DNA from 2 places in the Lysinibacillus sp. GbtcB16 genome. Region 1 is predicted to be linked to the other one. Evidence: riboswitches for the same ligand, from Rfam matches in the RefSeq annotation. Region 1 holds a riboswitch; the other holds the start of a gene.

Region 1 (7,620 bases):
ATGATGAATTTGTTTGGCAAAATCGTAATCTAGTTGATTAAAAACGACTATTTTGAGTGAAATATTGTGCTTGCTATTTTGCCTTTTAAGTTTGTCTAAAATATCAGCGAGCACCGAATGGTCAGTGGTCATTCCTGAACTAGGTGGCTTTGGTGAAATTGTCAATTCATCAATGTCAGACATCCAGTTTTGCCACCTACTGCCCTGTGTTTCCACTCCGATCTTTATGTCGTTTTCTTTTAAAATGGCAATTAGTGCTTCTAAATTGGGATAAAGGGCAGGATTACCCCCTGAAATCGTAACAAACGAAAAGCCATGACCTCCTAGGCGCTTCAACTCAGACCAAATCTCTTCCGCTGTCATTTGAACGATAAGATGTTTTCCGCTCCCGTTCCAAGTAAATGCAGAATCACACCAAGAACAGGAATAATCACAGCCCGCCGTCCTTACAAACATGGTCTTTTGGCCAACTACCATTCCTTCACCTTGAATTGTCGGTCCAAATATCTCGATAACAGGTACCTTACTCAAGCTCCATCCACTCCCGTCTTGCTTCTGCATAGCTTGTCGGAGTTTCATAAAGCCTGATAAACTCTACGCACGCACCGTTTTCTCTTTGTTCTTCATGCAAGGCCTCTACCAATTTTTCGTATATCCAAACAACGATATTTTCTGCTGTCGTATTCATAGGTGGAAGCGTTTCGTTTAAATAACGATGATCCAAATGAATGTCGATTTTTTGTTTCCATATTTTTTTAATATCGCCAAAATCAATCATCAAGCCACGTTCATCTGTATATCCACTCAGTCCCAATACGACACGATACGTATGGCCGTGTAAATTTTTGCATTTCCCCTCATATTGATGTAAATGATGAGCAGCATCGAAGGTAAATTCTTTGCTTACAAGTACACGCTTAGCATGATAGTTCAATTGATTGCTCTGAATATCTTCACCAATTTTTTGGAGCTTATCGACAATTTTAAAATCTAACATGTCTAAAACTCCTTCCTATTGCTTAAATACTCATCAAGCCCTTTTTTTCGCAGTATACAAGCTGGGCATCCCCCACAACCATCTGCTATTACACCGATATAGCAAGTCAATGTTCTCTCCCGAACAAATTCTAGTGCCCCAAACTGATCAGCAAGCTCCCATGTCTGTGCTTTATTCAGCCACATCAGCGGTGTATCAATTACAAAGGAATGATCCATCGATAAATTTAACGTTACATTCAAAGACTTAATAAAAACGTCTCGGCAATCCGGATATCCGCTAAAATCCGTTTCGCACACACCAGTTACGATATGTTTAGCTCCTACCTGGCTCGCTAAAACGCCCGCGAATGAAAGAAAAAGAAGATTCCGTCCAGGTACAAACGTCGATGGAAGCTCACCATTTTCACCGTCTTCCACCTTAATGTCTTGTCGTGTTAATGCATTCGGAGCGAGCTGATTTAGGAGAGACATATCAAGAATATGGTGTTTGATACCGAGCTCCTCTGCTATCAGCTTCGCACAATCAATTTCTAGACGATGTCTTTGACCATAATCAAAAGTGACTGCCTCAATCTCTGCAAAACGTTCTTTTGCCCAGAACAAACAAGTTGTACTGTCCTGACCTCCACTAAATACAACAATTGCTTTTTCCTGTTTCATCCATAAAAACTCCCTTTGATTGAAAAAACAGCACTCTAAGAAAAAGTGCTGCCTTCCCCTTAGTTTTTTTAAGAGGGTAGCTAAAAACCTCTTTTTTAATTGGACTTACCAATTTTCATTTATCGATTATCAATTTTTTCCGGATTAAGATCGTGGTTCATTAAACGATAACTTGCGATTTCCTCGTATTTAGTTCCTGACTTCCCATAGTTACACCACGGATCAATTGAAATCCCCCCACGTGGAGTAAATTTCCCCCAAACCTCGATATATCGTGGGTCTAGTAATGTAATTAAGTCATTCATAATGATATTAACGCAATCCTCATGGAAATCACCGTGATTTCTAAAGCTGAATAAGTACAACTTTAGTGATTTACTTTCAACAATTTTTTTGTCCGGAATGTACGAAATGTACATCGTTGCAAAATCAGGCTGATTGGTAAGCGGGCATAAACTAGTGAACTCAGGACAATTAAACTTGACGAAATAATCCCGATTGGAATGAAGATTATCCACTGCCTCCAATACCTCAGGGGCATACTCAAATGAATATTTCGTTCCTTGATTACCTAATAATGTTAAATCCTTTAGTCCTTCTTCATGGCTTCGACCAGACATAAAAAAACCTCCTTGTTAAATGTTTCCCAACACTTTTCAAGAGAGGCTTCACCCATTCATCTATTCAAACATACGTCTAAACATAAAAAAAGCCACGTCCAATATGGACATGGCATAGTGTCATGTTTCCATAGTTTTTTATAGAGGGTATCAGCTATGAACCTCTCCCGTTTAAGTCCGGGCATTCTTTTCCTCCATATAATACGAAAAATAGTACGAAACGTCAAATGGATTTTTTCATGCAAATTTCTCTATAATGCCTCTTTGGTAAACAAACACTGTAATACTACCCATTTAGAAGTACATGAAACCTTCAACTGAGCATAGAATTATTACTATTCGTATAAAATAAAATCTTAACAATTTATTTCATCGATATATCTCAGTGCATTATTATTTGAACCTTATCATTCGCTCTTATAGTAAGATTTTCAATAGGAGGTGAACTTTCTCCGCTCTATTTGCGCAAAATTAGCTAGATAATGCTCTCTTGAAATGAAAAAGCTCCTAACATATTTTCAAACAAAAAAAAATCAACTACAATGGAAAAATGGTAGAAATTCTAAAATCTACCCAATTACCTTTATTTATACAAATTCACTATGAAGGAGCACGAAAATGAAAAAGAAGTTTTTATCCTTACTCATGGCCATTACAATGGTCCTATCAGTAAGTGTAGCGGTGTATGCCGATGAAAAATCCCCACCAGCGACAAGAGGAGAGCTGGTTAAAACCTTATTGGTAGCAGCAGATGCATATCAATCAGGACTAAATAAAGAAGCGATTATACAAGGCTCAAAAAACAAGGATTTACGAGAAAATGAGCCAGCCAAGAAAGTTGAAGCTTTAGTTATGTTGAGCAGAGCGTTCGGCGAATTACCAGAGCCTGTTGGCAATGATCTTCGCAGTGGCACATTTGGAGTTAAGTACACTGATGTACCTACTTGGGCTAAAAAAGATATCGATAATCTGACTAAAGCAGGCGTACTGACGGGCAACCCTGACGGCAAATTAGGCGCAAATGACCCTATTACGATTGATGAGTTCCAAAATCTGATCGCCAGAATATGGACACTTAAAGGCTCCCACTTACATGACGATTTTTATGAAGCAATCAATAAAAAATGGTTAAATAAATCGACAATTCCAGTAGGAGAAATCATGGGCGGTGGTTTTCCTGAGCTTCAAAAACAGAATACAGATAAAATAGAAAAAATAATTACTGAGCTTTCTGGCAAACAATTTGCAGAAGGAACGAAAGAACAGAAGATTGCCGACTTCTATTCGACGGCATTGGATACAAGCAATAGAAATAAACAAGGGATTGAGCCTATTCAAAAATATGTAAAGGCAATTGACGATGCTACAACCCTTGATGATCTTGTGCAAGCAGATCTTACCCTAGAGAAAGAATTGGGTCTAAGCTCACTATTTGGCTTTGCCATCATGAACGATGCAAAGAATAGCAGTAAAAATGCTCTGTATTACACTGGATTAGCTACTGGTTTAGATAAGAACAGTTTTGTAAGTGCAGACGCTAATGCGAAAAAGGCCTATATTCAATATATGACTAAGCTTTTAGTCGTGTCAGGCGAGAAAGAGTCTACTGCAATAGCACTTGCCGAGAAAATTTACGAAATGGAAAAAGCCTTAGCTTCCGTATCCCTTGATCCTCATGAACAAGGCGACGTTACTAAATACTATAATCCATATTCAATCGAACAATTCGATGACATGTTCAAAACCGTAGATATGAAACAAGTTTTGAAGTCGATGAAAGTTGACAGTGTTGATAAAGTAATCGTATTTGATGTGAAGCTGGCACAAAAAGGCGCAGAGCTCTTAACTGACACTAATCTTAATGTGCTTAAAGCCTACTCTAAAGTACAACTTCTTATGGCAACTGGCGGTCTATTGTCAGATGAATTCGGAGATGCTGCTAATGAGTTTGCCGCAACATTATACGGAGTTACAGGAGAAAAAACAGATCAAGAAATCGCAGTAGCTAAGACAACTAGCACAATGAGCGGCTATTTGGAGCAAATGTATGCCAAACAACATTTTTCCCCAAAGGCTAAAGAAGATGTAGAACAAATGGTAGATCAGTTAATTGCTACGTATGAGGAAAGAATCAAATCTCTTGATTGGATGTCAGAAACAACAAAAGCTAAAGCCATTAAAAAACTGGATACGATGATTGTTAAAATCGGTTATCCGGACAAATGGGATACGACATTAGACAAAGTAGCGATCAAAACATATGACGAAGGTGGTTCGCTATTCTCTAATACCTTCACAGTAACGAAAGCTTATATTGATAACACGAAAGCCAAGCTAGATAAACCGGTAGATAGAACGCAATGGGTAACGAGCGTATATACGGTAAATGCTTTTTACAACGCTCTTAATAATGAAATTACGTTCCCTGCTGGTATTCTTCAAGCACCTTTCTATGATATAAATGCTAAACCTGAAGAAAATTATGGTGCCATTGGCATGATTATTGGCCATGAAATCAGCCATGCATTTGATAACAACGGATCTGCATACGACGAAAATGGCAATGCCAATAACTGGTGGACAGAAGAGGACTTTAAAAAGTTCGAAGAGAAAAACCAGAAACTGATTGAGTTTTATAATGCCATTGAAATTATCCCTGGTGTTTTCAATGACGGTCAGCTTACATTAAGCGAAAATGGCGCTGATTTAGGTGGAATGGCCGCTTCACTGCAAGTTGTATCACAAATGAGTAATCCAGACTATAAAGCATATTTCGAAAGTAATGCAGAAATGTGGAAATCCACAACAACAAAAGAATTTGCGGCAATGCTGAGCAAAAACGATGTACATTCAGCCAATAAAGTTCGAGTAAACCGCACGATTGTAAACTTCCAGGAATTCTATGATACCTATGGAATTAAACCTGGAGATGGCATGTATATAGCTCCAGAGGATCGAGTTTCAATCTGGTAAAACGCACAGTAGAGCTTGTAAAAAAGTTCAAGGACTGTCTGGAGAAGCTCTTTTTAGAGTAATACTGCTTTCTCTATGAGTGTTGTCATTAAAACAAATAGGCAGATTTAATCTACAGAGCTTGTGGATTAAACTCTGTCTTTTTGTTTTAAATTTAAGGTGCTTCACCTTGGCTACTTTTTTTATTTTTGACAAACGAGTAAATGTTACTCAATCCATAGCTTATGAAGCATCACAATTTGTACTTTATGCGGATAAAAAAACATCTTTCACCCACACTAATGGTGGAGGTGAGAAGATCATGGGTAATAATAAACATAAGAATAATAAAACTCAAGACAACAAAAAACAACAGAATCAAAATCAAAATGCTAACAGAGAGCGTGAAAACAGAGAAGAGTTCGCTGAGGAAGTAGATTTCAGTCGTATTCAAAATGAAAAAAATAAGTAATTCATGTGGCACTACCCCCAATATTCACTTTTATAAAGTTGCATATTGGGGGTTTTTATGACTATCAAAAAAATGGAAATCATTTTGATTAGGTTGATTTTAGCAACACTTTTAGATAGTACCTAAATAGCTTCGCGTTATATTTTGGAGAACCATTTTTCCATTGTTACTGTACTTTTCGAATAACGCCGACAGTAAGTAAACGAATTCTTGATATTTTTCGTCATGTTTTTTGGGAGCATACGATGCTGATAAATTCCTTCCCAAGAAACCTTCATAATCAAATACTAAATCATTTTGATACTTTTTAAACTCATACTTTCCATCCTTAAAAAAGCTGTGAAAAACGTCTTGGGTTTCTTCCATTCCACCGCTAAATCCTTTGAAATTTAAGCAGGTCCTTTGGCAAATTTCTGCATTCTCTTGAATAATCGGACTTGTTAAATCTCTGCTATTCCACACAAGAGCAACATTAGCCTTTTCCCTTACTATTCGTTGGCATTCAATTTTAAATGCTTTTTTATCAAACCAATGAAATGCCTGTGCAACTGTTACTAAATCAACGCTATTACCTTTTAAAGTAGTGTTTTCGGCAGTTCCTTTTATTGATTTAAAACGAGAATATATGCTTAATGACTCCTCAGCCATCTTTCTCATGTCATCATTTGGCTCTACTCCTATAACATTCATACCTTTTTCCAGCAGCTGACGACTCAATATCCCCGTACCCGAACCAATATCGGCCACGATCTGTTCTTCTTTAAGTTGATTAGCTGAAAGCAAGTAATCAATATATTCATTAGGGTAACTAGGACGATATTGCGCATATATTTCAGCCTTATCTGTAAAATTTTCAGTTGTTTTCATAGTACTACTTTCCTCCCTTTACTATTCAGTACGATTGGCTTTATCCAGAAAAATAGCTGCCTATATAAAGTGCTAAGTGTTTTTACAAATCATTAATACATTCCCATCTAGATCTTTGAACACAAAATAAAAATCATCCTGTATTTCTGTCACAAGTTCAACATGATGCTCCTTCATAAATTGATATGAAGCTTGGAGATCATCCGTTACAAGCTGAATGGATGGAACTTGGTAGGTGGCAATATCCCCATCCTTTTTTCTCCACTTTGGCATAGCATCTAAAATTAATCCTGCCGTTCCTTCCATAGGCGCCACGAATAAATGTCCAAAATGCTCTTCTCCTCCTTCCAAACCAAGTATTTTTCTGTACCATTCTATTGCCTTCTCTAAGTTACGAACTGGAATAAATACAGCACCGATTCTGTTTTTAATGGGCGTACGATTATTAGGTGTAGTCATTTACATTCTCCTTTCATAAAACTTTACATTTACTGTTGAATTCTACATCCCCTCATTTTTCACCTCTATTAATAATAGGTATATCACTATCAATCAATAAAACGTAAAAAAAGCGTTAATCGAATAAGGATTAACGGCACAATGGTTTCTTTATTTTTATCTCTCTACTTGAAATCTAGCTTAAGAACCCTTCTTTATCTATCTTGATTTTCATAATAGGCTTCATCCGCATACTTTCGATCTGTTCCTTTCAGATAGGCTAAGATAATGGATGGACGTTTAAGTAATATCCAATCTCCATTTTTATCAAACTTCCTACTTGAAGTGATCATTCCATTTTGAATGGTCCCAAATTTTTTCCCACTCTTTTTGCCCAACACTTTTAATCGTTTAGCGAAATCTGCATCTTCCGCCATAAGCATTTCTTCATTAAAACCATTGATCAATTTAAAGTCCTTTTTATAACACCAAAAAATCCCCACAGAAATAGCTCCATACTTAAAGAATAATGGGCCAATTAATAACAATGCTGAAACAAAAATTCCTAAGGACATTCTTTCAAACTTTCCTGTAACTCCGCCTCCAATGTAC
Region 2 (7,620 bases), on a different contig from region 1:
AGTAATTTCCTATGTATACCTGAAAAAAATAACATGGGTAGAATCATTGCCATGTATAACATAACCATGCCTGTGTCGGGTTGTTTATAAACAAGGAGCGAAGGAGGAAGGACAATAAGTCCAATTTTCACAAATAGCCATAAATCAGCTAGATAGGAAGGGCGTGCATTTTTCTCTTGATGAGAGATAATGATTTTACTCACAACAATTAAAAAGGCAAATTTTAAAAACTCCGATGGCTGAAGAGAACCTAGAAAGGGTATTTGATACCAAGATTTAGCCTCGTTTATCGTCCGTGCAATACTCTCTGGTGCTACTATGAGTCCAGCAGTTAACGCTACTGCTAATCCATAAAATGGCCATCCAATCTTTTTTAATTGTTCAATATCAAGTAAAGAAATCCCAAACATGATGATAAATCCAATAAGATAAAAGATAAATTGCTTAACAATGAAGGAACTGGCATATTGTCCGAAATTGACACTGCTAGAATGGACAAAAAGGCAGCTAAAACCTCCAAGTAAAAAGAGGCTCACAACTAAACTTCCATCCAATTTCTTAAGCTGCGACAAATGTAACACCTTCTTTCTATAGTTACTACTATAAACGCTGGTAATGTGTGGAAGGTTGCAACTATTTACATGATGTAGATAAGGGATAATGGTCTGAATCAATTTGTGCGGTAAATTACCTACTTGGGGATAGTGAGTGGGCATAATTTCTTAATTCTTCGTCTAATCTTTACAAAAACATAACACTGGCTTTATATCTTCATACTATCATTATTGGTAAGAGTTGGAGGAGGAGCCAGAGATCATGCATTTTTTTCGTTTCATAAAGGTGAAGGACAAGTTACTTGTACTTATGATTGTTTGTGTATTATCGAATGTATTGCTAGGTGTATTTAGTGTGGATTATTTAAGGAAAATGTCGTGGCATGCAAGTGAGAGTTACAAACAGGGGCTTGTTCCAATTGGGTGGCTAAATGAGCTGGAAGAATCGCAACGTCAATTAGATTTTATCGTCGATTCTGATGGCAATTATACAGGAATGGCTTCCATTTTAAAAGACGTGGATAAGCCGTTAGACCATTTAAAAAGCCAAGAAATTGATAAAAAAATGAGTCATCAAATTAATAAGTATAAGTCCTTGCTAGGGAAGCAGAGAGAATTGATTGAGGGCTACCAGCAATTGACCCAAAGTGAACAAGAGAAATTTTATTCTCAGACGTTTCTACCAATAAGTCAGGAAATTCATACATTATTAGAAGAAACACAAAACTACCTCGTTCAACGAGCAAAAGACCAACAACAGTCCTATCAAGAAGATGTACAATTTGGTTATTGGTTGCTTGGTGGTGTGTGTTTAACAGTTGTGATGCTAGTTATTATTATAGGGTTTATAGCAACAAAGGCGGTCAATGTCCCTACACGGCAATTAAAATCATTACTAAAACAGGCTGAACAGGGTGATTTCACTGCCAATGCAAGTTATGTGGCCCATGATGAGCTTGGTGAGGTGGTGCTGTCTTACAATCAAATGATCACGGAAGTGAAAAGTTTACTCCATACAGTTACGGACAGTGCCTACGAAGTGGAGGAAATGACCGGGAAATTACAGGAGTCCTCAGAGGAATCTTCAACAACGACATTGAAAATAGCAAAAGATGTACAGTCTATATCAGATTCAACGGTAGCGTCTTCTAATAAATTGGCTTCCAATACATCATCATTAGAAGAAGTTTTAAACGATGTACAAGTCATATTAGAAAAAATTCACATTGTAGAAAATTTCGCTCATAAAACTGCTCGAGATGCGGAAAGCGGAACTGAGATTGTGCAAGCCAATTTAGCACAAATGCAGACAATTAAGCAAGCTGTCGAGAAATCCAATACAGCCATCTTTAATTTAGTCGAACGAGCATCATCAATCGATCAAATGATTGAGGTCATTGAAAAAATAACGGCACAAACAAATCTATTAGCGTTAAATGCATCTATTGAAGCGGCAAGAGCGGGCGAGCATGGCAAGGGATTTGCGATAGTAGCGAACGAGGTACGCAAGCTTGCAGAGCAAACCGTTCATTCAACGCAAACTATTACGTCCATTGTACAAAACATTCATCTAGATTCAAGCTATGCAGTACAAATGATGGAGGGTGTGCTAATGGCAACCGAAAAAGGCGTTGCTGTAACTGGTCAAACAGCATTAAGTTTTGATCAGATTTTAGAAAAAGTACATACAATCAAGCCTTATATTATGGAAGTCTCTTCTACAGTTCAAGAAATTGCTAATCATACAAAAACGGTTAGTGATGATGCGGTTATGCTGACATCTTTATCTGATACGAATACTGAATCAACGAAGCATGTTGCTACTTTAACAGCCGATCAATTAACAGCACAGCAACAATTCCACAATTATATTAAAGAATTACGAAAGGTATCAAAAGTGCTACAAATAGCGGTTAAACGTTTTTCAATATAATTTAGTCCTTCATAAATTAATGGGCTATAGAATCTTCTTTGCAAAGCTAGCAAAGAGGATTCTTTTTATTTGTTCTAATAACTTGTTGGATGGGAGTTTTAAAAACTGTTCTTTCTGAATGTACAAATGTATTTAATATATTTTTGTAGCACAATAATTTAAAATGTTCATATACTGAGAAGTAAGGGATAGTATGTTTCTTTTATGAATATTTTTAATATAATTGTTGTATTTTCAAAACGAACACATTATAATGAATTTCATTGAAAGTGTTATTAAATCAATGTTTATTAATATATTATTGTGCTTTCCAGAAGTACAATTGTTCACATGTGGAGGTTTTGAGAAATGAAAAAAATTATGGTTACCGGAGCACTTGGTCAAATTGGTTCTGAGCTTGTAGAAAAACTTCGTAGTATTTATGGGGAGGACAACATACTTGCTACTGACATTAGAAAGCTTGACCATACTGAGGGCCCGTTTGAGATATTGGACGTTACAGATGGACAAAGAATGCACGATTTAGCAAAGGACTTTGGTGCTGATACAATGATGCATTTAGCAGCATTATTATCAGCTACAGCTGAAAGAAATCCTTTGTTGGCTTGGAATTTAAATATGGGTGGATTAATGAATGCTTTGGAAGTTTCACGTGAGTTAAATATGCAATTCTTCACACCAAGTTCGATAGGGGCTTTTGGGCCATCTACACCGAAGGAAGATACACCTCAGGATACATTGCAACGCCCGACAACTATGTATGGTGTTAATAAGGTGGCGGGGGAATTATTATGTGATTATTACTTTAGCCGTTTTGGAGTAGACACACGTGGGGTCCGTTTCCCAGGGTTAATTTCTTATATAACGCCCCCAGGTGGTGGAACGACTGATTATGCGGTAGAAATTTTCTACGAAGCGATTGAACAAGGCAAGTATACATCTTATATTCAAGAAGGTACGTATATGGATATGATGTACATGCCAGATGCTTTACAGGCAATTGTTGATTTAATGGAAGCGGATGGTAGTAAGCTTGTTCACCGTAATGCTTTTAATATAACAGCAATGAGTTTTGAACCATCGCAAATTGCAGCTGAAATTAAGAAACATTTACCAAACTTTACCATGAACTATCAGGTTGACCCAGTTCGTCAGGCAATAGCAGATAGCTGGCCAAATTCAATAAATATTGAAGCGGCACAAAAAGAGTGGGGCTTTAAGGCAGAGTACGATTTGTCAAAAATGACGGTAGATATGTTAGAAAAGCTAAAAATTAAACTGCATAAAAAGGCAATTTCATAATAGCGACTGAACGGATGAAGGAATAGACTTCATCCGTTTTTTTTATGAAATAAATGGGGGATATATATTCTTATTGGAATAGGCTCGTTTATACTTGTATTCTAAGATCAGCAAACATTACTTCATTAGTGTAAGTTTAAGAGCGATTTCCAATTTAAGAAATCGCTCTTTCATGTGTGAATTATTTATTTAACATATGAAAAACTTGCTCAACGTCCTTATCGCCACGACCTGAGATATTTATTATAATAATTTCATCAGCTGTAAGAGTGGGCGCCAGTTTTAGTGCATGGGCAACTGCATGAGAACTTTCAAGCGCAGGAATAATACCTTCTACCTTCGAGAGCACCTGAAATGCCTCTAATACTTCTTCATTTGTTACAGTAACATACTCTGCACGACCAATTGTTTTTAAGTGACTGTGTTCAGGTCCTGCACCTGGGTAATCTAAACCTGCGGCAATTGAGTATGTTGGTAGAGGATTTCCCTCTGCATCCTGAAGCACTAAACATTTGAAGCCATGTAGCTCTCCAGGAGTTCCCTCGTTAAGTGTAGCAGCTTGATCTGGCTCTATTCCGATAAGACGAACATTTTCATCAGCAATAAACTCTGCGAATGCCCCTATAGCATTACTTCCACCACCGACACAAGCTAAGACAGCTGTTGGTAGTTTTCCTTCTTTCTCCAAAACTTGTTCACGGCTTTCGCGGCTAATAACAGATTGGAAATGTTTAACCATTGAGGGGAATGGGTGTGGCCCAACAGCAGAGCCCAATAAATAAAATGTCGTTTCATAGTTTTCCACCAAATCCGCAAATGCTTCATCAACGGCATCCTTTAAACGTCCTTGCCCCTTATCAACAGCTACAACCTTCGCTCCAAGAAGCTCCATACGAAATACATTCAATGCCTGACGTTTAGTATCCTCTAACCCCATATAAATAGTACAATCCATTCCGAACATGGCACATGCAGTAGCGGTTGCCACACCGTGTTGACCTGCACCAGTTTCAGCAATAACGCGATTTGCGCCCATACGTTTTGCCAATAAAATTTGGCCCAATACATTATTGATTTTATGTGAGCCTGTATGGTTAAGATCCTCACGTTTTAAATAAATCTTTGCACCAGCCAATTGCTTCGTTAAATTTTCTGCAAAATAAAGAGGGGATTTGCGACCGACATACTCATGGAAATAATAATTCAATTCTGTATTAAAGTCTTCATCCTCTTTGAATTTTTGGAAATTTTCATCCAAAATAGTTAATACATGCTGAAGCTCCTCTGGAACGAAGCTACCACCAAATTCTCCAAAATATCCTTTGTTCTCTACTACTATACTCATCTTTCCTCGACTCCTCTACGCTCATTTTTTCATAAAAAAAGGCACTCCATTCCTTCGTGAAAAGGACGAGTAACCGTGGTGCCACCTTTATTCGCAATATATGCGCGCTTTCTAACTCCGATAACGGGGAGTAAATCGGCCTTACATTGGATAAGGCTGCTCTGAAGTCCATTCACAAGCACGTACTACTGGTTTACACCGACCACCAGCTCTCTTTAGAGTAACTATGCTTGCTACTATTCTTCTTCTCCGCATTTATTAGAAAGAATTGTAGAATGTTTTCAGAATATTGTCAAGAAAAAAAGACGAGTCTCGTAAGACTCGTCTATTCAATCATCTCTTTAAAGTGAAGGCGTTTATTTAGTATATACATAATAGGTGCACCAACCGCTAAGACAACGAATTCACCTGCCGCCACCGTGAGCCAAGTCCAAAAGAATGGTAGCTCTAAGGCTAAATTCAATTCAAAGGCGATTATAAACATAGTGCATGTAAATAAAAATGTATTGATGATTAAACGTGCCCAAATATTTTTAACAAATTTACAGATCAAAATGAACAAACCCAATGTAATCATAGAATGTCCAACACCAAATACTAAGTCGTAGATACCGAGTGGTGAAAAGATATTAGAAATAAATACCCCTATTATGATACCAACGGCAAAGCGTGGATTAAAGGCCACTAAATGGTTGAAAATTTCAGATACACGGAACTGCACCTCTGTAAAACCAAATGGTGCAACAAGCATCGTCACAGCAATATAAAGAGCTGCAATAATACCACTTGCTGCTAAAAATTTTATCTTCATATTCATTTCTCCTTAGTTTTTTTTCGTGGGATGGTTACGAACCACGGTGCTTTCACACAAGTCAATATTTTATTATACATATCTAGCAGAAGTCAAATGTCAGACTTTTTGTCAATATGACTAAATTCGCAAAATTGTCATAAATATTTTTTACTATTTTTAAAAAAGGAATCCAATAACGTAAATAGCGTAGTTTAGCGGTTTAAAGCGCCAAATTAAATGAAATGTTAAATTTTTTTGCGAAATACAAAAGTCAGAACATTCATAATGTTGTTGACGAAGCTCAATAATCACGATAATATAGCGATACATTCACACTTTGTTTGGATAAAGTGTGATAGATATTCGAGAACTTAATCGGGGGGATTAATGGTGAAGAGCAATGTCAAAAAGCTTTCATTCCTACTCTTTGGATTAGTATTACTACTTGCTGCTTGTGGTAGTGGTGGAACTAGTTCAACAGAATCAAAGGGGAACGAAACGAATAACGCCAGTGACAGCGGAAACGCAGATGATAAAACATATAAAATCGGAATTACGCAAATTGTAGAGCATCCGTCGTTAAATGCAGCGACGGAAGGCTTTAAAAAGGCGATTGAAGATGCAGGTTTAAAAGTTGAGTATGATCCACAAATCGCACAAGGTGATAATAGTCTTAACACAACGATTGCTAACAACCTAGTAAGTGCGAACGTAGATTTAATATTTGCTAACTCTACACCTTCTGCACAGGCCGCGGCAACAGCAACAAGTGATATTCCAATTATCTTTACATCTGTAACAGATGCTGTAGGTGCTCAGCTCATAGAATCAATGGAGAAGCCAGGGAAAAATGTTACAGGTACTATCGATTTACATCCTGAAACGATTTCTAAAACAGTAGCATTTTTAAAAGAGCTAGGTGCTAAAAACGTTGGTATGGTCTACAACGCTGGTGAGCAAAACTCCGTAGCACAGGTGAAAGAAGTAAAAAAAGTAATGGCTGAGCAAGGTCTTGAGGTTAAAGAGGCATCAGCTGCAACTTCTGCAGAGGTAAAACAAGCAACTGAATCTTTAATCGGTAAAGTCGATGCATTCTATATTATTACGGACAATACAGTAGTCTCTGCTTTAGAGTCTGTCATTGATGTAGCAAATGCCAATAAATTGCCTTTAATAGTAGGAGAGCTTGACTCTGTGGCGCGAGGCGGTTTGGCTGCATATGGTTTTGAATATTCCGATATTGGGTATGAGGCTGGGCAAATGGCAGTGAAAATTTTAAAAGGTGAAGCAACACCTGCTGAAACGCCAGCGCAATATCCACAAAATCTAAAGCTATTAATTAATAAAAAAGTAGCAGATGATTTAGGAATTGAAATTAAAGATTCTTGGGGTGCAGAACTTCTAGAAAAATAACTCGAAGCGGGGGAACCATCCCCGCTTTATCTTCATTTACCAGCAGTAGCATAATAAATTAGATTTAGGAGATGATTCAACGATGTTTTTAGCATTATTTGGCGCAGTGGAGCAAGGAATCATCTATGCAATTATGGCACTTGGTGTATATTTAACATTTCGAGTGTTAGATTTTCCGGATTTAACGGTTGATGGAAGCTTTGTAACAGGGGCGGCAACAGCAGCAACAATGGTTTTGCTTGGCTACCACCCAATCTTAGCGACTTTAGTGGCAATTGTT

The links. Region 1 has a riboswitch for preQ1 ahead of queF (preQ(1) synthase). Riboswitches for the same ligand answer to the same signal wherever they lie in the genome.
Region 2: another riboswitch for preQ1. It lies ahead of KVT27_RS17350 (QueT transporter family protein); the one in region 1 lies ahead of queF (preQ(1) synthase).

What each region holds. Positions count from the first base shown of each region.
Region 1 is NZ_JAGXJV010000001.1:1,930,509-1,938,128, forward strand. It holds gene queE (7-carboxy-7-deazaguanine synthase QueE) at 1-531, opposite strand, end outside; gene queD (6-carboxytetrahydropterin synthase QueD) at 524-997, opposite strand; gene queC (7-cyano-7-deazaguanine synthase QueC) at 1,000-1,659, opposite strand; gene queF (preQ(1) synthase) at 1,779-2,279, opposite strand; PreQ1 riboswitch class I at 2,404-2,450, opposite strand; gene KVT27_RS09735 (M13-type metalloendopeptidase) at 2,898-5,252, shown strand; gene KVT27_RS09740 (hypothetical protein) at 5,422-5,703, shown strand; gene KVT27_RS09745 (class I SAM-dependent methyltransferase) at 5,815-6,570, opposite strand; gene KVT27_RS09750 (VOC family protein) at 6,643-7,029, opposite strand; gene KVT27_RS09755 (glycosyltransferase) at 7,224-7,620, opposite strand, start outside.
Region 2 is NZ_JAGXJV010000005.1:42,903-50,522, forward strand. It holds gene KVT27_RS17330 (FtsW/RodA/SpoVE family cell cycle protein) at 1-572, opposite strand, end outside; gene KVT27_RS17335 (HAMP domain-containing methyl-accepting chemotaxis protein) at 817-2,487, shown strand; gene KVT27_RS17340 (L-threonine 3-dehydrogenase) at 2,836-3,789, shown strand; gene trpB (tryptophan synthase subunit beta) at 3,971-5,134, opposite strand; T-box leader at 5,193-5,393, opposite strand; gene KVT27_RS17350 (QueT transporter family protein) at 5,460-5,945, opposite strand; PreQ1 riboswitch class I at 5,952-5,996, opposite strand; gene KVT27_RS17355 (ABC transporter substrate-binding protein) at 6,318-7,340, shown strand; gene KVT27_RS17360 (ABC transporter permease) at 7,423-7,620, shown strand, end outside.